One region of the Rhizobium sp. ZK1 genome, then DNA from elsewhere that is predicted to be linked to it. Evidence: predicted binding sites of a transcription regulator. Region 1 holds the regulator's gene; the other holds the start of a gene.

Region 1 (10,835 bases):
TTACGGAGAGAAGCGCGCGCTTTTCGATGTCAATCTGAACATCCGCGAAAACACCGTGACCGCCCTGATCGGCCCGTCTGGCTGCGGCAAGTCCACCTTCCTGCGTTCGCTGAACCGCATGAACGACACGATCGACGGCTGCCGGGTCACCGGCAAGATCACGCTCGACGGCGATGACATCTACGATCCCGATATCGACGTCGTCGAACTTCGCGCCCGCGTCGGCATGGTGTTCCAGAAGCCGAACCCGTTTCCGAAGTCGATCTACGAAAACGTCTCCTACGGCCCGCGCATCCACGGCCTCGCCAAGTCCAAGGCAGACCTCGACCAGATCGTCGAGTCCAGCCTGCAGCGCGCCGGCCTCTGGAACGAAGTCAAGGACCGCGTGCATGAATCGGGTACCGGCCTTTCCGGCGGTCAGCAGCAGCGCCTGTGCATCGCGCGCGCCGTTGCCGTCAGCCCGGAAGTCATCCTGATGGACGAGCCCTGCTCGGCGCTGGACCCGATCGCGACTGCAAAGGTCGAAGAGCTGATCCACGAGCTGCGTGAAAACTACACCATCGTCATCGTGACGCATTCCATGCAGCAGGCCGCCCGCGTCTCACAGCGCACGGCCATGTTCCACCTCGGCAATCTGGTTGAGGAAAACGATACCGACAAGATGTTCACCAATCCGGACGATCCGCGCACCCAGGACTATATCATGGGCCGGTTCGGCTGATTTTGGCGATGTGAAGCCTTCCCGATTTTCGAGGACAAAGCCCCATGGCATCGACACATATTTTTTCCGCCTATGACGACGATCTGAAATTCCTGTCCCGGCGCATTTCCGAGATGGGTGGTCTTGCCGAACAGATGGTCGGCGAGGCCGTCCGTGCGCTGGTCAACGGCGATACGGCGCTCGCCCAGAAGGTCATTTCCGACGACGTCATCCTCGATCACGCCGAGCGTGAGATCAATGACAAGGCGATCGTCACGATCGCCCGTCGCCAGCCGATGGCCTCCGACCTTCGCGAGATCATGGGTTCGATCCGCATCGCCGCCGACCTCGAGCGCGTCGGCGATCTTGGCAAGAACACCGCAAAGCGCGTCATCGCCGTCCAGAGCACCGGCGTTCCCCGCAAGCTTGCCCGCGGTCTCGAGCATCTCTCCGAACTGGCGCTCGTCCAGCTCAAGGAAGTGCTCGACGTCTACACGACGCGTTCCGCTGACAAGGCCAAGTCCATCCGTGAGCGCGACGACGAGATCGACGCGATGTACACCTCGCTGTTCCGCGAACTCCTGACCTACATGATGGAAGATCCGCGCAACATCACGAGCTGCACGCATCTTCTCTTCTGCGCCAAGAACATCGAGCGCATCGGCGACCATGCGACCAATATCGCCGAGACGATCTACTACATGGCAACCGGCGCCCAGCCCGAAGGCGAACGTCCGAAGGACGACAGCTCCAACACCGTTGGCGCCGTCACCGAGTAATCCTGATCTGCCGATTGCATGCGCGCCCGCGCGGGCGCGCATGGGTGCAGCCAATTCCGAGTTCCTGCATGATCCCTGCTTAAATCACCCCCGGTTTAAGGATCATGCATTAGGAGACTGACACGCATGATCCCAAGAGTTGCAGTTGTTGAAGATGAAGAGGCGCTGAGCGTGCTTCTCCGCTACAACCTCGAAGCGGAAGGTTTCGAGGTGGATACGATCCTCCGTGGCGACGAGGCCGAAATCCGGCTTCAGGAGCGCACGCCCGACCTGCTCATCCTCGACTGGATGCTGCCGGGCGTTTCCGGCATCGAGCTCTGCCGCCGGCTGCGCATGCGGCCGGAGACCGAGCGTCTGCCGATCATCATGCTGACGGCGCGCGGCGAAGAGAGCGAACGCGTTCGCGGCCTCTCGACCGGCGCGGACGACTATGTCGTCAAGCCCTTCTCGACGCCGGAACTTGTCGCCCGCGTCAAGGCGATGCTGCGTCGTGCCCGTCCGGAGGTTCTTTCCAGCGTTTTGAAGTGCGGGGATATCGAGCTCGATCGCGAAACCCATCGCGTTCATCGCAAGAGCCGTGAAGTCCGCCTCGGCCCGACCGAGTTTCGCCTGCTCGAATTCCTGATGTCGTCGCCGGGCAGGGTCTTCTCCCGCTCGCAGCTTCTGGATGGCGTCTGGGGCCATGATATCTATGTGGACGAGCGCACCGTCGACGTCCATGTCGGCCGCCTGCGCAAGGCGCTGAACTTCTCCAACATGCAGGATGTCATCCGCACCGTTCGTGGCGCGGGATATTCCATGGAAGCCTGATCCGAGTGATCGGAGGTCCAGACGGGTCGCTCGCTTGCCGGGCGGCCCGTTTGTCTATTCGGCTGCGTTTTTAGGAGTAGGCGTTGCCTCGCTCACACTTTGACCGACATGTTTCTTGCATCGCGAGGGCTGAAGCCATGATGGGGAGGGCTGCTATGCGCCATCAGGAGACGTTGGCTTCGGCTCGCTCGTGCGGCCACCCTTGTCTCCCTTGATGTGATCATGGGGAGCTCAGGTCCAGACCGAGCATGCTGCTAAGGACAAAGGCGAGGAGCCCCACGCCGAGTAGCGCCAGCATGAAGACTGCGGCCATCTTGCCGCCCGTGCGCAGTACCGCTTGCCGCTCCCCCATCTCGCTTCGATCGTAATGCCACTTGATGGCGAAGAACATGGCCGTTCCCAACGCGAGAACCTTGAACGTAACAAAGACTACAGGGACCCAATCCATATCAGAGACTCTCATGTGCACCAGCTACGCGCCTTATGATCCCATCTTAGGCAAACGCATACGTCCTATTGTGCAAGGCTGATATGTAACAGCGGGGGCGGTTTCCTGGCCTGTATCGTCGGGTTCGGGAATGACCGCTTAGGGCCGCCAGAAGGCTTTGAGCACTTATTGCCCCACCGACCAGTTCCACGGCAGGAGTTCTGCGACGGGCAGAAAAATTTCGCCCCCCCTGCGCGTCAGCGAAGAGGGGCGACGAAATGCTGCATTTCTGGGCAAGGCGTGGATCAGGCGACCCGGACAGCCTTGCGGCGTTCGCTCATCGGCTGATAGGCGAGACGCTGGTGGTAGTTGCAATAGGGCGATGAATCCGGGGAGTCGCAGCCGCAGAAGTAGAAATCGTCCTTCATCGGATCGCCGACCGGCCATTTGCAGGTGCGTTCCGTGAGTTCCGTCAGGCCGAGGCGACGGGAGATAGGCACGACCACGTTTTTGGCCGGTACATATTCCATTTCCTCGACAGTTTCGATCTCGATCTCTTCCTTCAGGACAGTTGCGCCCTGCTGACGGGTAACGGTGCGGGTGGTGATGCGAGACGCATAGTTCGGGGCGCGGGGAGCCGAGGTATTGCGCTTCGGTGCACGCGCAGCGGTTGCCGTGCCGCCGGCCTTGGCGCGGCCAGGAAGACTGAGCCGGTGAACCTTGCCGATAACAGCGTTTCTACTGACGCCGCCAAGTTGCGCTGCGATCTGGCTGGCGCTCAGCCCCTCCGACCAAAGCTTCTTGAGCTTTTCGACACGCTCGTCTGTCCAGTTCATGCCCTGTCTCCACCTTTCGCGTTGGTGATGGCAGAATCCCTCACCGTTGCCTCGGAAACTTCCAAAGCAAGAAACGCCCGATCAATTTTGGTGACTAGTTCCGCCGCATGCAGTCTAGTAATTGAACTTTAACCTAGTGTGAGCCTGACTCTGTGACAAGAGTCGCAGGAATCCGATGAATCCGAATTCGTAGTTTTCCCCAACTTGCTTCCCGACAGAGTCATTTCTGCAACATTAGCTGTTGATAGACCTGTAAAGCCGATTACCGGCTTGACGCATGCGCTAAATCCTCAGTTTTGTTGACATTGCAGTGCGAAAAGTAAATAGTGGGCCGGGCCGCCGAAAGGCGGCATTTTTAATTTTTCGGACCTGGTTTTCTTAGCCGGAGTCCGGTGCCCCGGAACCTGATCAGGAGATCGCGCCATGGCTGAAGCCTCGCCGCTTTATGACACCTATTCTCGTGCCCCATTGCGGTTCGAGCGAGGTGAAGGCGTCTGGCTGATCACCGACACCGGCGAGCGATATCTGGATTTCGGCGCGGGCGTTGCCGTCACATCGGTGGGGCATGGCAACCCGCATGTCGTGGCCGCGCTCAAGGATCAGGCTGACAAGGTCTGGCACCTTTCGAACGTCTACGAGATCCCCGGCCAGGAGAAGCTTGCCAAGCGGCTGACGGATGCCACCTTCGCTGACAAGGTGTTCTTCACCAATTCCGGCGCTGAGGCTCTGGAATGCGCGATCAAGACGGCGCGCCGCTACCAGTTCTCCAAGGGCCACCCCGAGCGCTTCCATATCATCACCTTCGAAGGCGCCTTCCACGGCCGGACGCTGGCGACCATCGCCGCCGGTGGCCAGGAGAAATATCTCGAAGGTTTCGGTCCGAAAACCCCTGGATTCGATCAGGTACCCTTCGGCGATATCGAGGCTGTCCGCGCCGCGATCACCGAAAAGACGGCCGCCATCCTCATCGAGCCCGTGCAGGGCGAGGGCGGTGTCCGCCCCGCGACGTCAGAATTCATGAAGGCGCTCCGCCAGCTCTGCGACGAGCATGGCCTGCTGCTGATCCTCGATGAGGTCCAGACAGGTGTCGGCCGCACCGGCAAGCTTTTCGCCCATGAGTGGTCGGGTATCACGCCTGATATCATGGCCATCGCCAAGGGTATCGGCGGCGGTTTCCCGCTCGGTGCCTGCCTTGCAACGGCAGAGGCCGCGTCCGGCATGAAAGCCGGCACGCATGGCTCAACCTATGGCGGCAACCCGCTTGCCATGGCTGTCGGCAGCGCGGTGCTGGATATCATCCTGGCCGACGGCTTCCTGCAGCATGTGCGTGATGTCGCCCTCGTTTTCCGCCAAGGCCTTGCCTCGCTCAAGGATCGTTATCCTGACGTAATCGAGGATGTCAGGGGCGAAGGTCTGCTGCTCGGCATCAAGGCCGCTATTCCCTCGGCTGAGCTGTTACAGGCGATCCGCGCAGCACATCTTCTGGCAATCCCGGCGGGCGACAACGTCATCCGTCTGCTTCCGCCGCTGGTCGTAACCGCAGAGGAGGCGCGCGAAGGGATTTCCCGTATCGAGCATGCCGCCGAAAGCATCCGCGCCGCCAAGGTCAAGAAGACCGCTTGATAGGATATTGCCCCGCCCGCCGGCGGGCGTAGCAGGTAAAGAACATGGCTTCCCCGAAACATTTCCTCGATCTCTCCGCAGTCACCGCATCCGACCTCAGAACCATCATGGAGGATGCCAAGCTGCGAAAGCAGGCATTCAAGGCCGGCACCGCCGACAAGCCGCTCGCCGGCAAGATGCTGGCCATGATCTTCGAGAAGCCGTCGACCCGAACCCGCGTCTCCTTCGATGTCGGCATGCGCCAGCTCGGCGGCGAAACGCTGTTTCTGTCGGGCACCGAAATGCAGCTCGGCCGCGCCGAGACGATCGGTGACACCGCCAAGGTTCTGTCGCGCTATGTCGATGCGATCATGATCCGCACGACCGAGCACAGCCGTATGCTGGAGCTCGCCGAGCATGCCACCGTGCCTGTCATCAACGCGCTGACGGACGATACCCATCCCTGCCAGATCATGGCCGATGTCATGACTTTCGAAGAGCATCGCGGCCCGATCAAGGGCAAGACGATCGCCTGGACGGGCGACGGCAACAACGTGCTGCATTCCCTGGTGGAAGGAGCCGCCCGTTTCGGCTACCGCATGAACATGGCCGTACCCCTTGGTTCCGAGCCGAAGGATCACTATCTGAACTGGGCCCGCAATGAGGGCGCCGAAATCATGCTCTACCATGATGCTGACCGTGCGGTCGCCGGCGTCGATTGCGTGGTGACCGATACCTGGGTCTCCATGAATCAGGAACATCGGGCTCGCGGTCACAATGTCTTCCAGCCTTATCAGGTCAATGCGCATTTGATGGCGCAGGCCGGCAAAGATGCGTTGTTCATGCATTGCCTTCCCGCCCATCGCGGTGAGGAGGTGACGGATGAGGTGATCGATGGCCCGCAATCCGTGGTCTTCGATGAGGCGGAAAACCGTCTTCATGCGCAGAAGTCGATTCTTGCTTGGTGCCTGGGCGCGATCTGAACCATAATCGGATGTCGCGAGTCCAAAACTCGCGGCTGCGCAAGCAGCCGGTGCGCTAGCCGGCTGCTCTGACAAAACAGGAGTGAAAGCCATGGCAGAAGCTGCCGCCGCCCTCGGCGAGTTCGATTTCGCCGGCGATGATCATGTCGTCCCTTTCCAGGTCGAAGGGCTGGATGTGCGCGGTCGCGCCGTCCAGCTCGGCCCGATGCTGGATTCAATCCTCGAACGTCATCATTATCCTGCACCCGTCGCCCGCCTTCTGGCGGAAGTGGTGGTGCTCACGGTGCTGCTCGGCACATCGCTGAAGTTCGACGGCAAATTCACCGTTCAGACCAAGAGCGACGGTCCCGTCGATCTGCTGGTCGCCGATTTCTCGACGCCGGAAAACGTCCGGGCCTATGCCCGATTCGATCAGGCCTCGCTCGACAAGGCGATTGCGGCAGGCGAAACCGAGCCTGAACAGCTTCTTGGCAAGGGTGTGCTCGCCTTTACCATCGACCAGGGCAAGTTCAGCCAGCCCTATCAGGGCATCGTCGCGCTTGACGGTACCTCACTGGAAGATATCGCCGGTGTCTATTTCCGTCAGTCGGAGCAGATCCCGACGCGTGTGCGCCTTGCCGCTGCCGAGCTCTTCGATCGTGACGATCATGGCAAGCCGCGTCACCGCTGGCGGGCAGGGGGCCTCGTTGCCCAGTTTCTGCCGGAAGCGCCGGAGCGTATGCGCCAGGCCGATCTTCACGGCGGCGATGGCGACACGGGCGAACGCGCCCATATCGAGGACGATGCCTGGGCGGAAGCCCGCTCGCTCGTCGAAACCGTGGATGCCGATGAGCTGACCGATCCGCTGGTCGGCACGGAACGCCTGCTGTTCCGCCTCTTCCACGAACGCGGCGTGCGCGTCTACGATCCGCGCGCGGTCTTCGATCGTTGCAGCTGTTCGCGGGAAAAGATCGGCAACGTGCTGAAGGGTTTCAGCGCCGAGGAAGTAGAGGAAAGCCAGGAAAACGGCGAGATCGCCGTAACCTGCGAATTCTGCTCCACGACCTATCGCTTTCCGGTAAACGAGGTTGCACCGGCGGAGTGATCAGTTCAGCACCCTGAGCAGGCCGGGTGAATCCAAGGAGAAGGCGGGGATGTCGACATCGAACAACTCGCCTTCGTCCGTCTCCATCTGGTAGTGGCCGAACATCAGGCCGGATGGCGTATCCAGCGGACAGCCCGATGAATATTCGTAAGTATCGCCTGGCTGCAGCCGCGGCTGTTCGCCAACGACGCCGGGGCCGCTGACCTCGTCGATCTGCCCGTTCTGGTCGGTAATATTCCAGTAGCGGTTGACGAGGCGCACGGCTATGTCGGAGTTGTTGGCGATGACGACGCGGTAACCCCAGACATAACGATCATCGTCCGGATCGGATTGCTCCTCCAGATAAAAGGGTTCGACAACCACTTCGATGTCTCGTGTGAGGGCGCGATACATGCCTTACACCTTAGTCAAGATATGTTACCCGTATCTTATAAGAGGCCCCATCCGTCAAGAAATGGGACAGTGATCGCGGCCTCGCCACCCCGGTTGGGCGGTCTTTCGTTCATTAAGCCTAACTCTCGGTGTTAATTTCAAGGCAAATGCTGCTGTCGCGGCATGATCCCTGGCATTCTACTCTTTGAAACTCATGCATCGGCCCGAAAATCGATCCCGATTTTCGGGCCGATGCATGAAAAGATCAGGCCGAAACCTTGGACAGCGCGCGGGCGAAATCCTCAAGGAGATCGTCCGTGTCTTCGATGCCGGCCGAGAGGCGCACCGTGCCCGGCGAAATGCCGAGTTCGGCGCGGGCCTCATCCGTCAGGTTCTTGTGCGTCGTCGTGGCCGGATGAGTGATCAGGCTCTTGGAGTCGCCGAGATTGTTGGAGATCTTCACGATCTCAAGCGCGTTCTGCAGCGCAAAGGCCGCTTCCTTGCCGCCCTTCAGCTCGAAGCAGACGAGCGTCGAACCGCCCGACATCTGCTTGGCGATGATGTCGGCCTGCGGATGGTCCTTGCGGCCGGGGTAGATGACTTTGGCGACCTTGCCCTGATCGGCCAGGAAATCGGCGATATCAGCCGCGTTCTGCGTCTGCTGCTTGACGCGCAGCGGCAGCGTCTCGATGCCCTTCAGCAGTGTCCAGGCATTGAAGGGCGACATGGCCGGGCCGGTGTGGCGGAAATAGTCATGCAGGTTCTCGTCGATCCATTCCTTGTCGGAGAGAACCACGCCGCCGAGGCAGCGGCCCTGACCGTCAATATGCTTGGTCGCGGAATAGACGACGATATGCGCGCCGAGCTCCAGCGGCTTCTGGAAGAGCGGCGTCGCAAAGACGTTGTCGACCACGACCTTCGCGCCGATCTGGTTGGCGAGCTTGGCCACACCGGCTATATCGACCACTTCCAGTGTCGGGTTGGTCGGGCTTTCCAGGAAGAACACCTTGGTCTTCGGCGTAATCGCCTTTTCCCAGTTCTCCAGATAGCGGCCGTCGACCAGCGTGCAGTCGATGCCGTATTTCGGCGCCAGCGTCTCGACCACCCAGCGGCAGGAGCCGAAGAGCGCACGCGCTGCAACGATATGATCGCCGGCCTTCAGCTGGCAGAGAATGGCGGCGGTGACGGCAGCCATGCCGGAAGCCGTGGCGCGGGCATCTTCAGCGCCTTCGAGAGCGCACATGCGCTTTTCGAACATGTCGTTGGTGGGGCTGCCGTATCGGGCATAGATAAATCCATCCGTCTCGCCCTTGAAGCGCGCCTCTGCTGCCTCGGACGTATCGTAGACGAAGCCCTGCGTGAGATAGATTGCCTCTGACGTCTCGCCATATTGCGAGCGCAGCGTTCCGCTGTGGACGAGTTGGGTTGCCGGGCGCCAAGTCTTGCTCATGCCATCACCACTTTCAAACAACAAAAAAACCGGCCGCAAAAGCAGACCGGTTTCATACCCGGTCTTTTTAGCCACTTGTTTAACGTGGCTGCAAGCCGACCGGCCAAATCACCACGGGATAAATTTGCAATACTGCCGTTCTGCGCTTGCGTCAATTCCCCGACTTTGGTTTTGTCGGCGGCAGATTATGGATGGAGCATGATGGCTCGCGAAACTGGAATTCTGGCCGACCGCGCGATAGCAGCGCTGTTTGAAACGGGGCGTCTTCAAAGCGAACGCGAGCTGGATCGCGACCAGATCCAGCCCGCAAGCCTGGATCTGCGGCTGGGCGCCAAGGCTTTCCGGGTGCGCGCCAGCTTCATGCCCGGCCCTTCTCACCTTGTCGCTGATAAACTTGACCGGCTGAGCCTCCATGTCATCGACCTCTCCGAAGGCGCGGTGCTGGAAACCGGCTGCGTCTACATCGTACCGCTGATGGAGCGCCTCGATCTGCCGGCCGACATGTCGGCTTCGGCCAATCCCAAAAGCTCGACCGGCCGGCTCGATATCTTCACCCGCGTCATCACCGATTACGCGCAGGAGTTCGACAAGATCCCATCAGGTTATTCCGGCCCGCTCTATCTCGAAATCAGCCCGCGCACCTTCCCGATCGTCGTGCGTCGCGGCTCGCGCCTGTCGCAGATCCGCTTCCGCGTCGGCCATTCGGTTCTCGGCGAGCCGGAGCTTTTGAAGTTGCACGCAACGGAAACGCTCGTCGCCGCCAAGCAGCCGAACGTCTCCGGCGGCGGTATTGCGCTGTCGATCGATCTGACAGGCGACGAGGAAGGCCTGATCGGTTATCGCGGCAAACACCACACGGCCGTCGTCGATGTCGACAAGAAGGCCCAGCACGATATCTTCGACTTCTGGGAGCCGCTCTATAGCCGCGGCCGCAATGAGCTGATCCTCGATCCGGACGAATTCTACATTCTCGTCTCACGCGAGGCCGTGCACGTTCCCCCGCATTATGCGGCGGAAATGACGCCCTTCGATCCGCTCGTCGGCGAATTTCGTGTCCATTATGCCGGCTTCTTCGATCCCGGCTTCGGCCATGCGCCCGCCGGCGGGCGCGGCAGCCGGGCCGTGCTGGAAGTACGCAGCCACGAAGTGCCTTTCATCCTCGAAGACGGCCAGATCGTCGGCCGCCTGATCTACGAACACATGCAGGAACAACCATCGAGCCTTTATGGTTCAGGCCTTGGCTCCAACTACCAGGCGCAGGGTCTGAAACTGTCGAAGCATTTCCGCATCTGATATGCGGCGATCCGCGACTTGACAGCGACGGCCATCTGTTGGAAGTCTCAAGTGGTTGGCGGGTGTAGCTCAATGGTAGAGCAGCAGCTTCCCAAGCTGAATACGAGGGTTCGATTCCCTTCACCCGCTCCAGCTACCTTTCTCAGGAATCGAACTGATTTTTGCCCCTATAAGACCTTTTTCAAGACGCTGAAACATCTCTTCTGCAACATCTGGCGCAAACACCATAAGTCCGTTCGCGAACAGGAAGTCGTGAAATACCGGAAAGATTTTTTTACCCATCGCGATTTCTTCGTCTTCGGAAAGAGCTGATGCTCCGGCGCTTCTGGTAAGGTCTATGTATTTCTTCATAATATAGATAAGTTCTTTATCTTCAGAGAAATGTGATATGATATCCTCCAGTTTCTCTGATGATATTTCCACCTCTGTTAAGCCGTTTTCGGTAACGACGCGTTTTTTAAATCTTGGGATAAACGAACCATTATTTGACTGATGCATG
Region 2 (10,835 bases), 350 kb from region 1:
AAAGCTCGCTGTCGACTCCGTAACGCTGGACATTCCTCAGGGTCAGATGGTCGGCATCATCGGCCGTTCCGGCGCCGGCAAGTCCACGCTCCTGCGCATGATCAACCGACTGCAGGAACCCTCCTCCGGCACCATCCATTTCGGTGGTGTCGAGGTTTCCGGCCTTCGCGGCCAGGCACTGCGCAACTGGCAGCGCGACTGCGCCATGATCTTCCAGCAGTTCAACCTCGTGCCGCGCCTCGACGTGCTCACCAACGTCATGCTCGGCCGCCTGAACCACCGCTCGACGATCCTTAGCCTGCTCAACGTCTTCAGCCGCGAAGAACGCATCCACGCGATTGCTGCATTGGAACGCCTCGGCATCGAGCAGACGGCGCTGCAGGCTGCCGGCACGCTTTCGGGCGGTCAGCAGCAGCGCGTGGCGATTGCCCGAGCGCTGATGCAGAACCCGAAGATGGTTCTAGCCGATGAGCCAATCGCCTCGCTCGACCCGCTGAACGCCAAGATCGTCATGGATGCGCTCCGCGACATCAACGAGCGCGAAGGCATTACCGTCATCACCAACCTGCACACGCTCGATACGGCCCGCAACTACTGCGAACGCATCGTCGGCATGGCAGGCGGCCGCGTCGTTTTCGACGGAAAGCCCTCCGAGCTGACCGCCGAGGCCGTGAAAGAAATCTACGGCACGGACAAGGACGGTGCGGGCATCGACGAAACGATGACCTCGACCGCAATCAACATGGCTCCGGAAGGAGCCGAAAACCAATCCGCCGGCAATCAACCGCTGGCGCTGGCCGGTCTGTGAGAGGGGCGGCCGCGATCGAACGCCCGCGTCAAGGGCACATTTCTTCGTAACAAAAACGACCGGACCCCCGGTCATTCTGGAGAGAACCCATGTTGAAGAAAGCACTTTTTGCGGCTACGGCGATCCTGTCGCTCGCAGCCGGCGCTGCCAATGCCGCTGATCTCAAGGAATTCCGCGTCGGCATCCTCGGTGGAGAGAACGAAGCGGACCGGTTGCGCAACTATGCCTGCCTTCAGGATGACCTGAAGAAGGAGTTCGGCTTCGAGAAGGTTTCGCTCTTCCCGGCTGCCGACTATGACGGCGTTATCCAGGGCCTGCTCGGCGGCACACTCGACTTCGCCGAACTCGGCGCTTCCGGCTACGCTGCGACCTTCATCAAGGACGAAAAGGCCGTCACGCCGATCCTCACCACCAAGCAGACCGACGGCGCAACGGGTTACTACTCGGTTCTGGTCGCTCGTAAGGATTCCGGTTTCAAGACACTTGCCGACACCAAGGGCAAGAAGCTCGGCTATGCCGATCCGGACTCCACCTCGGGTTACCTCGTTCCAAAGGTCACGCTGCCGAAGGACCTCGGCATGCCGGTTGAGGAGTTCTACAGCTCGACCTCCTTCAACGGCGGCCACGAAAACAACGTCCTCGCAGTCCTCGACAAGAAGGTTGATGTCGGTGTGACCTGGGCGTCCGGCGTTGGCGACTTCAAGGATGGATACAGCTCCGGCAACCTCCGCAAGATGGTCGACAAGGGCGCTCTGAACATGAGCGACATCGTGCAGTTGTGGCAGTCCCCGCTGATCCCGAACGGCCCGCTCGTCGTCAGCAACAAGCTTGGCGACGAATGGAAGGCAAAGCTCACCGACTTCTTCATGGCTCTGCCCGAGAAGGACAAGAGCTGCTTTGAAGCGATCGAAGGCGGCGACTATGCCGGCTACGTCAAGGTAACGCCTGAGTTTTACAACGCGGTGATCGAAACCCGTCGCGCGACGATCGGCGGCTGATTGCGCCATCCGTATGCGGGGCGGCCGGCAACGGCCGCCCTTTTTTCTTGTGACCAGGCGAGGCGTTCATGACTATTGCCGATACGCAGCATGTGCCAATGCAGAGCACGAAGGAAATCGCCACTGCCTGGGACAGGATGATCGCCAGGAGGCGTTTCTACACCGCCCTTGGCCTGGTGATCCTCATCGTCGCCTTTGTAAGCTCCGTTCGCTTTGCCGACGAGAGCAATGCCGGTCATTTCTTCGACCGCCTGCCGCACCTCTTCGACTTCCTGAGCTGGCTCATCCCGAAAGACTGGGCCGATGTCTGGCGCGCGCTTTTCGATATTGCGAGCCCGAATGACAAGGGCGGCGAGGAATTCAACTTCGCCAATGGCCGTGTCTATGTCTGGGGCAGCTTCTACATTCCGGAATATTTCGAGCTGATGATCATCACGATCAATATCGCGCTCGTCTCGACCATCATCGCCTTCATCTTCGCCGTTCCGCTCAGCTTCTTTGCTGCACGCAATCTGACGAAGAACTGGCCGCTGCGCATCTTTACCAAGCGCATCATGGAATTCCTGCGCGCCTTCCCGGAGATCGTCATCGCCGGCCTGTTTTCGGCGATCCTCTCGATCGGACCGGTGGCAGCAATCATCGCGATCACGCTCCATACGATCGGCGCGCTCGGCAAGCTCTTCTATGAAGTCGCCGAGAATATCGACATGAAACCGGACGAAGGCATGCGGGCCGTCGGCGCGAACTGGCTGGAGCGCGTGCGTTTCGCCGCCCTGCCGCAGGTCATGCCGAACTATGCTTCCTATGCGCTGCTGCGCCTCGAGATCAACGTACGTGCATCGACCATCATCGGCGCCGTCGGCGGCGGCGGTATCGGTGAAGAACTCAAGCTTTCCATTTCCCGCGGTTTCGGCGCGAAGACCGTGGCGCTCGTGCTGCTGCTCTTCGTGACGATCGTCGCGGTCGACCAATTCTCCGCCTGGCTGCGCCGCCGTCTCGTCGGCGAACACGCCTTCCTCCTGCAACATTGAGGCTGCCATGACGGTCATCGACGCAAACCGCATGCATGAGATCGAAACGCGCTATCCGGAATATTTCCACCGGTCCTTCCGCCAGCGTTTCGGCGGTCTCCTCATCGTCCTCGCAACAATCCTCTACGGCATCTATGCCGTCTGGTTCTTCGATCTGCCGAAGCTCGTCGCGGAAGCTCACTGGGAACGCTTCGGCATCTATATGAGCCAGTGGATCAGCTATGACGTACAGCCGGAATTCCGTATCCAGGACGATGGCACGATCCAGACGCGCTATCCGCGCTTCTCACCGCTTGGCGACGATCCGCATCCGGATTGGCTGAAAACCAACACAGATGGCAGCATCACGGTCCTCGTCAGCGGCAGCGGCCGCACGGTGACGGTCAGCAAGAGCCAGACGACGATCGTTGCCCATGGCATGACAGTGCCGGTCGATGTTTCCAGCGGCGCACCGAAAGTCGTCGGTCCGGTTCCGGGCTGGATGACGGTCTATGATGACAACGTGCTCGCCAATCTTGGTTTTGCAGGGGATGTCAGCATTTCCGTCGACCGTGTGAAGGTGCGCAAGCGATTTATCGGCTGGGCGAACTTCGTCTTCGATACTCAGTCGCCCTTCTTCGACAAGCAGGCAAGCGAGGTCATCAGTCTCATCCTCTCCGGCCCGCGGATCCATCCCGATCAGTCGAACCTGTCGCTCGCTTTCGACAATATCTGGAACAACAGCGAATGGCAGCATGGCGATGTCTGGACCAAGCTCTTCCAGACCATCGTGATGGCTTTCCTCGGCACGTTGCTCGGTTCGCTCGCAGCCTTCCCGCTCGCCTTCATGGCAGCGCGCAACATCACGCCAAACAGGTTTCTGAACCAGGCCCTGAAGCGCTTCTTCGACTTCCTCCGTTCGGTCGACATGCTGATCTGGGCGCTGTTCCTGACGCGCGCCTTCGGCCCCGGCCCTCTTGCCGGTTCCGGCGCCATCTTCCTCACGGAGACCGGCACGCTCGGCAAGCTCTACTCGGAAGGTCTCGAGAATATCGACAACAAACCGCGCGAAGGCGTGAAGTCGACAGGCGCCTCGACCGTGCTGGTGCATCGCTACGGCATCATGCCGCAGATCGTTCCCGTCATCGTCAGCCAAACGCTCTACCAGTGGGAATCGAACGTACGCGGCGCGACGATCATCGGCGCCGTTGGCGCCGGCGGTATCGGTCTCAAGCTCTGGGAAGCCATGCGCACCAATTCCAATTGGGAAAACGTCGCATACATGGTCATCCTGATCCTGATCGTCGTCTTCCTGTTCGATACCGCATCGAATGCGCTGCGCCATCGTCTGATGGGCACCAAGGCGGGCCGCTAAGCCCGATCAAAAGATGATGACGGCCTGCCGTCATCATCATTCTGTCATGGAAATCTTTTAGCCGGAGCGTGCTTGCGGTTCGCCGCCAAATCAATGCACATTGCGCTCCCCGTTCGGACGATCTCCAGGATAAAAGCCTTGCGCTACGCTCTCTATTTTTCGCCGTCTAAGGATCATTCCCTGACGGATGCTGCCTCTGTCTGGCTCGGCCGCAATGCCTTTACCGGCGAGACCTATCCTGCACCCGAATACGAGACGCTGCCGGCACACGAACAATTCGAACTGACGGCCGATCCGCGCCGCTATGGCTTCCATGCGACGATCAAGGCGCCTTTCGAGCTTGCCTCCTCCGTGACCGAAAAGGATCTGATGACGGTTGTCGAAGATTTCGTCGCCAACACGCCGGCCTTCGACATCCCGGAACTGGTGCTCGGCCAGCTTGGTCGCTTCTTCGCGCTTGTGCCGGGTTCGTTGCACCAACCGCTTCAGGATTTCGCGGCAAAGGTGGTAAAGTCTTTCGAGCCATTCCGGGCAGCACTCTCCGAGGCCGATATTATCAGGCGCAAACCGGAACGACTCTCCGAGAGCCAGCGCAATAATCTCATGCGCTGGGGCTATCCATATGTCATGGATGACTTCGGCTTCCATATGACGCTGACCGGCCAGGTGCCGGAAGAGCGCGCGGAAGTGATGAAAGCGATCCTGACGGAGCGTTTCTCAGCTTTCACCGGCAGGCCGCTTCACATTTCCGGCCTTGCCGTCTTTAGCGAAGAGGTGCGCGGCGCGCCTTTCAAAGTCCACACATGGCTGCCTCTTGCTGGCGCCAGAAGCTGAAAGATTTTCTGATATGAGCAAAGAAACCGTTCTTTCAAACGCCCGTATCGTTCTCCAGAACGATATCCTTTCGGGGTCTATCCTGATCCGTGACGGCAGGATCGCCGATATTTCGGAAGGCAGTTCATTAGCCGGCGAGGATTTCGAGGGCGATTACATCATTCCCGGCCTCGTCGAGCTGCATACGGACCATCTGGAAGGCCACTATTCACCGCGTCCTGGCATCCGCTGGAACAAGACGGCGGCCATCCAGGCCCACGATGCGCAGATCGTCACCTCAGGCATCACCACGGTCTTCGACTGCCTGCGCATGGGCGCTGACGAAGACGGCGGTTTCGAGCACGGCGAGATGCGCGAGATGGCCGATGCCATCCAGTCCGCCGAGAAGGAAGGGCGCCTGCGCGCCGAACACCTCATCCATCTGCGTTGCGAGGTTTCAGCCGACAATGTGCTGCAGCACTTCGCCGATTTCGAGAACGATCCCTATGTCCGTCTCGTTTCGCTGATGGACCATGCGCCCGGCCAGCGCCAGTTCCAGACAATGGACCAGTACATCTTTTATTATCAGAAGAAGCGCGGTCTCACGGACGAGGAGTTCGCCCGTTTCTGCGCCAGACGCATCGCCGAGTCCGATCGTAATTCAACGCCCAATCGGGACGCAATCTCCAAGGTCTGCGCCGAACGCGGCATCACCGTCGCAAGCCATGACGATGCCACACCTGCCCATGTCGATGAGGCGATCGAAAACGGCGTTCGCCTGGCCGAATTCCCGACCAGCATTGACGCAGCCCGGTTGTCGCATGAAAACGGCATGAGCGTTCTGATGGGCGCACCGAACATCGTGCGCGGCAAATCGCATTCCGGCAATATCGCCGCGCGTGATCTGGCGCAGCTCGGCGTTCTCGACGTGCTTTCGTCCGACTATGTGCCGCTTAGCCTGCTGCATGCGCCCTTCATTCTTGCCGACGAGGTTGAGGGCATTACCTTGTCGAAGGCGATCGCGATGGTCACGGCCACACCAGCACGCACCGTCGGTCTCAACGATCGCGGCCGCATCGAAACCGGCCTACGTGCCGATCTCGTCCGCGTTCACCGTTCGCATGGCGTGCCGGTGACGCGTTCCGTCTGGCGCGAAGGACGCCGTGTCGCATGATGATGTCACACGAGCCCCATCCGGGCGCCGGTGCCGAACGCGGCATCATGGTCGTCGTCGTCGGTCCGAGCGGGGCCGGCAAGGACACGCTGATGAACCTTGCGGCCCGGCATTTCGATCGCCGGGAGGACGTGCATTTTGCCCGCCGCGTCATCACTCGTGAAGGTGATGCCGGCGGAGAGGATCACCTCGCCGTTTCGGATGCGGGATTCGCATCGATGGAGCAGTCCGGCGCCTTTGCCGTGTGGTGGGAGGCGCATGGTCTCAAATACGCCATTCCGGCAGAAGTTTCCGTCTCGCTCGCCAGGGGCCACATTGTCGTTGCGAACGGTTCGCGTTCGGCGCTACACCGTTTCCAGGCCGCCTTCCCGCGGCTGAAGGTCATCAATGTGACGGCCCGCCCGGAAGTGCTGGCCGGCCGCCTGGAGGCTCGTGGCCGCGAGACGCATGAGGATATCATGGCCCGTCTTGCTCGCGGCCCGCTGACAGTGCGTGGCGATTATGATGTCGTGGAATTGGACAATAGCGATTCGCTTGAGGAGGCCGAGCGCAAGATGATCGATCTCCTGGACGGCTTCCTGAAGGAAATCGCCTGAACAAGATAAGGATATGAGAATGGCCATTCGCGTCGTCGACTATGACCCGGAATGGCCGTCTCTCTTCCGTCGGATCGTCGGTGAGCTCGAGCCGTTGTTCGCCGGTCTCCATCCCGTCTTTCATCACGTCGGCAGCACATCCGTCCCCGGACTGGCCGCCAAGCCAAAGATCGACCTGCACGCCGCCTTTGCGAGCGCGGATGCCCTTCCCGAGGCGATCGAGCGTGCGCAATCGCTTGGCGCCTTCACCTTTCACGGCGACAAATACCAGCAACAGACCTGGACCTTCACCAGCGGCAAAGGCTCACACGGCGCCCGGCTCTATCTCTGCTCGGCGGACAATGCCGTGCTGCGAGACCGGATCGCTTTTCGGGATTATCTCCGCTCCCATCCAGAAAGAGCGAACGCCTATGCCGCCCTCAAGCTGAAGCTCATGGGCGAGGCAAATGACGATTGGGATTATTATACCGGAGGCAAGCGCGACTTCGTGTTGGAGACGCTGCGGCTGGCTTCTGAGGAGCAGTAACCAGCCGCGCTCGGATTATTCGTTATCGCCGCGGCCTGAGACGATTTCACGTTTGCCGACGTGGTTTGCCGGGCCAACCAGCCCTTCCTTCTCCATGCGCTCGACCAGCGAGGCGGCACGGTTATAGCCGATGCCGAGACGGCGCTGGATGTAGGAGGTCGAGCACTTCTTGTCGCGCATGACGACCTTGACGGCCTGCTGGTAAAGCTCGTCGCCATCCTCAGCGCCCATGGCGCTCTTGTCGAAGACCGCGCCGTCCTCTTCATCCTCGGCTTCATCGTCCTCGCCGGCCGTGACGGTATCAAGATATTCCGGCCGGCCCTGCGTCTTCAGATGTGCCACGACCTTCTCGACTTCCGCGTCGGAAACGAAGGGGCCGTGGACACGAGCAATGCGGCCGCCGCCCTGCATATGCAGCATGTCGCCCTGGCCGAGCAGCTGTTCGGCGCCCTGCTCGCCGAGGATCGTGCGGCTGTCGATCTTCGAAGTCACCTGGAAGGAAATGCGGGTCGGGAAGTTCGCCTTGATCGTGCCGGTGATGACATCGACTGACGGGCGCTGGGTTGCCATGATGAGATGGATGCCGGCAGCACGCGCCATCTGTGCGAGACGCTGGATTGCGCCTTCGATCTCCTTGCCGGCGACCATCATCAGGTCGGCCATTTCGTCGACGATGACGACGATATACGGCATCGGCGCGAGATCCAGTTCCTGCTGCTCCTCGATCGGCGCACCGGTCTGCCGGTCGAAGCCGACCTGGACCATGATATGGATGGTCTCGCCCTTTTCACGGGCCAGGGAGACGCGGCCGTTATAGCCGTCGATATTGCGGACGCCGAGGCGCGACATCTTGCGATAGCGCTCCTCCATCTCGCGCACCGCCCATTTCAGCGCCATGACAGCCTTCTTGGGGTCGGTGACGACGGGCGTCAGCAGGTGCGGGATGCCGTCATAGACGGAGAGTTCCAGCATCTTGGGATCGACCATGATCAGGCGGCACTGTTCCGGCGTCATGCGGTAGAGCAGCGACAGGATCATGGTGTTGATGGCAACGGACTTGCCCGAGCCGGTCGTGCCGGCAACGAGCAGATGCGGCATCTTCGCGAGTTCGGCGATCACGGGTTCGCCGCCGATCGTCTTGCCGAGTCCGAGCGCCAGCTTGTAGCCGCTCTTGTCGAAATCGTCGCTTTCGATCATCTCGCGGAAATAGACGGTTTCACGCGTCGCATTCGGCAGTTCGATGCCGATGACGTTGCGGCCGGGAACGACAGCCACACGGGCAGACAGTGCCGACATGGATCGGGCAATATCATCGGCAAGGCCGATGACGCGGGATGATTTTACGCCGGGCGCCGGCTCGAATTCATAGAGTGTGACGACAGGACCAGGGCGGACATGGATGATCTCGCCCTTGACGCCGAAATCCTCCAGCACGCTTTCGAGAAGGCCGGCATTCTGCTCCAGCGTTTCCTGCGACATGATCTCGCCAAGCCGCTCCGGCGGCTCCTGCAGCAGGGCGCGCGGCGGGAATTCGTAGCCGGATGCATCGACTTTTTCGACGATCATGCGGGCCGGACGAAGCGGCGACGGGGCAGCGGCGGCGATTTCGACGCGCGCCACGGGCAGCACTTCGGACTGCGGCTGCGTCGGCTGGATGACCGGCGCGGCCTGGGTAAAGGGCGATTGCGCGGCTGGCTGCGCAGCAACGGGTGGCTGGACGACAGCAGTCCCGGCAAGCGGAGGGCGGGCCGGCGGCCGACTCAGGGGTGCTGCGGCTGCCGGAGGACGAGCCGCCCGGACGGGTGCAGCGGCGGAGGGCGGGGCAGCGCGTGGTGTTACCGGTGCAGGATTATGCCGGCCGGGACGCCATTCCATGATGCGGAAGCGCGAGGTGATCGTTTCGGGTTCGGCCTGCGACAGGTTGATCATTGGCGCACGTGACGGCTCGGCGTCCGTCTCCTCAAAAGCCATGACTTCCCAGAAAGCGAAATCCGAGATCGAGGAAAGCTCCGATGCGGCGCGCAGCGTGGTTTCCACGGATGCGGCGGTAACCGGCTGCGGCTGTGCTTCCGTCTGCTGGTCGATGACCGGCTCGACCACTTCCGGAAGATAGATATCGAAGGGCACGTTGACCGTGATCGGCCCTCGCATCGGCACTGGTTGCTGTGCGGCCGGGGATTGCGGTGGGGGCGCAGGTTGCGGCACAGGAGGAGCAACGACGACGATCTCCTCGCGAACAGGCTCTTCTGGGGCGCGGCGCTTGCTGATCAGCGTTTCCGGTGTGCGGGTGAAGCGGACGTTCGGGGCGAGCGAGAAATTGCTCTGCCAAAGCGGCGGCACCGGCTTTTCGCCTTCATATTCCACGGGGGCATTTTCCACGGGATGTTCAGCTTCCAGTCCGGACGAGAAATCTCCGGCATCCGTCAAATTGGTTCTGGGAAAACGCATGCGACAGCTACTCACTCACGCTTGGTAAATTCGGACATCCTTCCGGATAGGAAATGAAGGTTAATAAGTTCCTTCCAGCCGTTCCGTTGCGGGACGGCCAAAAAGAGGAAACTCCATTGGTTTCAGAGATTTGAGTCTTCAGGAAAAATCTTTGGGGTAATCTGACGAAGCGCCTAAAGCGCGGCGCGATCTTTCAGATCCGCTTGCCGCACTTCGGCTTTCGTTTTCGCATGCCGTTGCCGCAAAACCGCTGCGCAGTTTTGCGCGACATGCCTTAATGCGCCTCGTCCCAATTGGTGGCGGCGCGTGCGTCGACCCGAAGCGGTACGCGCATTTCAAGGGCCGGCGAGGTGGCATTTTCCATCACCGAAACGATTGTTGGCATCGCCTTTTCAACATCCTCGTCTTCGACCTCGAAGATCAATTCATCGTGCACCTGCAAGAGCATGCGCACCCGATCGGCAAGGCCTGCCTCGGCGAGCGCCGGCTCGATCTTGATCATAGCGCGGCGGATGACGTCAGCGGCCGAACCCTGGATCGGTGCGTTGATGGCAGCACGTTCGTTGAAGGCGCGGACCGAAGGATTGGACGAGCGGATTTCCGGATAATTGATTCGGCGGCCGAAGATCGTCTCGACATAGCCCTTGTCGCGGGCCATCTGCTTGCGGCTTTCCATGTAATCGCGAATGCCGGGGAAACGCTCGAAATACTTCTTGATATAGTCGCCGGCTTCCGAGCGCTCGATGGAAAGCTGGTTGGCGAGACCGAAGGCGGAAATGCCGTAGATAATGCCGAAGTTGATCGCCTTGGCGCGGCGGCGCACCTCGGCCGGCATGCCCTCGACGGGAACGCCGAACATTTCGGAGGCGGTCATGGCGTGGATGTCGATGCCGTCTTCGAAAGCGCGCACGAGCTGCGGGATCTCAGCGACATGGGCGAGCACGCGCAGCTCGATCTGGCTGTAGTCGGCCGAGATCAGCTTGTGGCCGGGCGATGAAATGAAGGCGGTGCGAATCTTGCGGCCTTCGGCGGTGCGGACTGGAATGTTCTGAAGGTTCGGCTCCGAGGAGGAAAGGCGGCCTGTCGT

What was found. Region 1 encodes PhoB, which activates phosphate uptake and scavenging genes when phosphate is short. Its sites were predicted from a motif close to TGTCATNNANCTGTCAT; they were not measured.
Region 2: the regulator PhoB is predicted to act here: its motif matches at 4,223-4,239, upstream of ACK9YZ_RS21610 (DUF1045 domain-containing protein).

The regions. Positions count from the first base shown of each region.
Region 1 is NZ_CP180586.1:151,950-162,784, forward strand. It holds gene pstB (phosphate ABC transporter ATP-binding protein PstB) at 1-721, shown strand, start outside; gene phoU (phosphate signaling complex protein PhoU) at 766-1,479, shown strand; gene phoB (phosphate regulon transcriptional regulator PhoB) at 1,606-2,289, shown strand; gene ACK9YZ_RS00775 (hypothetical protein) at 2,510-2,680, opposite strand; gene ACK9YZ_RS00780 (GcrA family cell cycle regulator) at 3,022-3,552, opposite strand; gene ACK9YZ_RS00785 (aspartate aminotransferase family protein) at 3,976-5,175, shown strand; gene argF (ornithine carbamoyltransferase) at 5,220-6,137, shown strand; gene ACK9YZ_RS00795 (Hsp33 family molecular chaperone) at 6,229-7,221, shown strand; gene apaG (Co2+/Mg2+ efflux protein ApaG) at 7,222-7,614, opposite strand; gene ACK9YZ_RS00805 (O-succinylhomoserine sulfhydrylase) at 7,859-9,043, opposite strand; SAM riboswitch at 9,090-9,168, opposite strand; gene ACK9YZ_RS00810 (2'-deoxycytidine 5'-triphosphate deaminase) at 9,242-10,336, shown strand; tRNA gene ACK9YZ_RS00815 (tRNA-Gly) at 10,395-10,468, shown strand; gene ACK9YZ_RS00820 (hypothetical protein) at 10,457-10,834, opposite strand.
Region 2 is NZ_CP180586.1:4,298,676-4,309,510, reverse strand. It holds gene phnC (phosphonate ABC transporter ATP-binding protein) at 1-808, shown strand, start outside; gene phnD (phosphonate ABC transporter substrate-binding protein) at 898-1,806, shown strand; gene phnE (phosphonate ABC transporter, permease protein PhnE) at 1,875-2,837, shown strand; gene phnE (phosphonate ABC transporter, permease protein PhnE) at 2,845-4,191, shown strand; gene ACK9YZ_RS21610 (DUF1045 domain-containing protein) at 4,330-5,025, shown strand; gene ACK9YZ_RS21605 (alpha-D-ribose 1-methylphosphonate 5-triphosphate diphosphatase) at 5,039-6,178, shown strand; gene phnN (phosphonate metabolism protein/1,5-bisphosphokinase (PRPP-forming) PhnN) at 6,178-6,774, shown strand; gene ACK9YZ_RS21595 (GrpB family protein) at 6,794-7,300, shown strand; gene ACK9YZ_RS21590 (DNA translocase FtsK) at 7,316-9,748, opposite strand; gene polA (DNA polymerase I) at 10,023-10,835, opposite strand, start outside.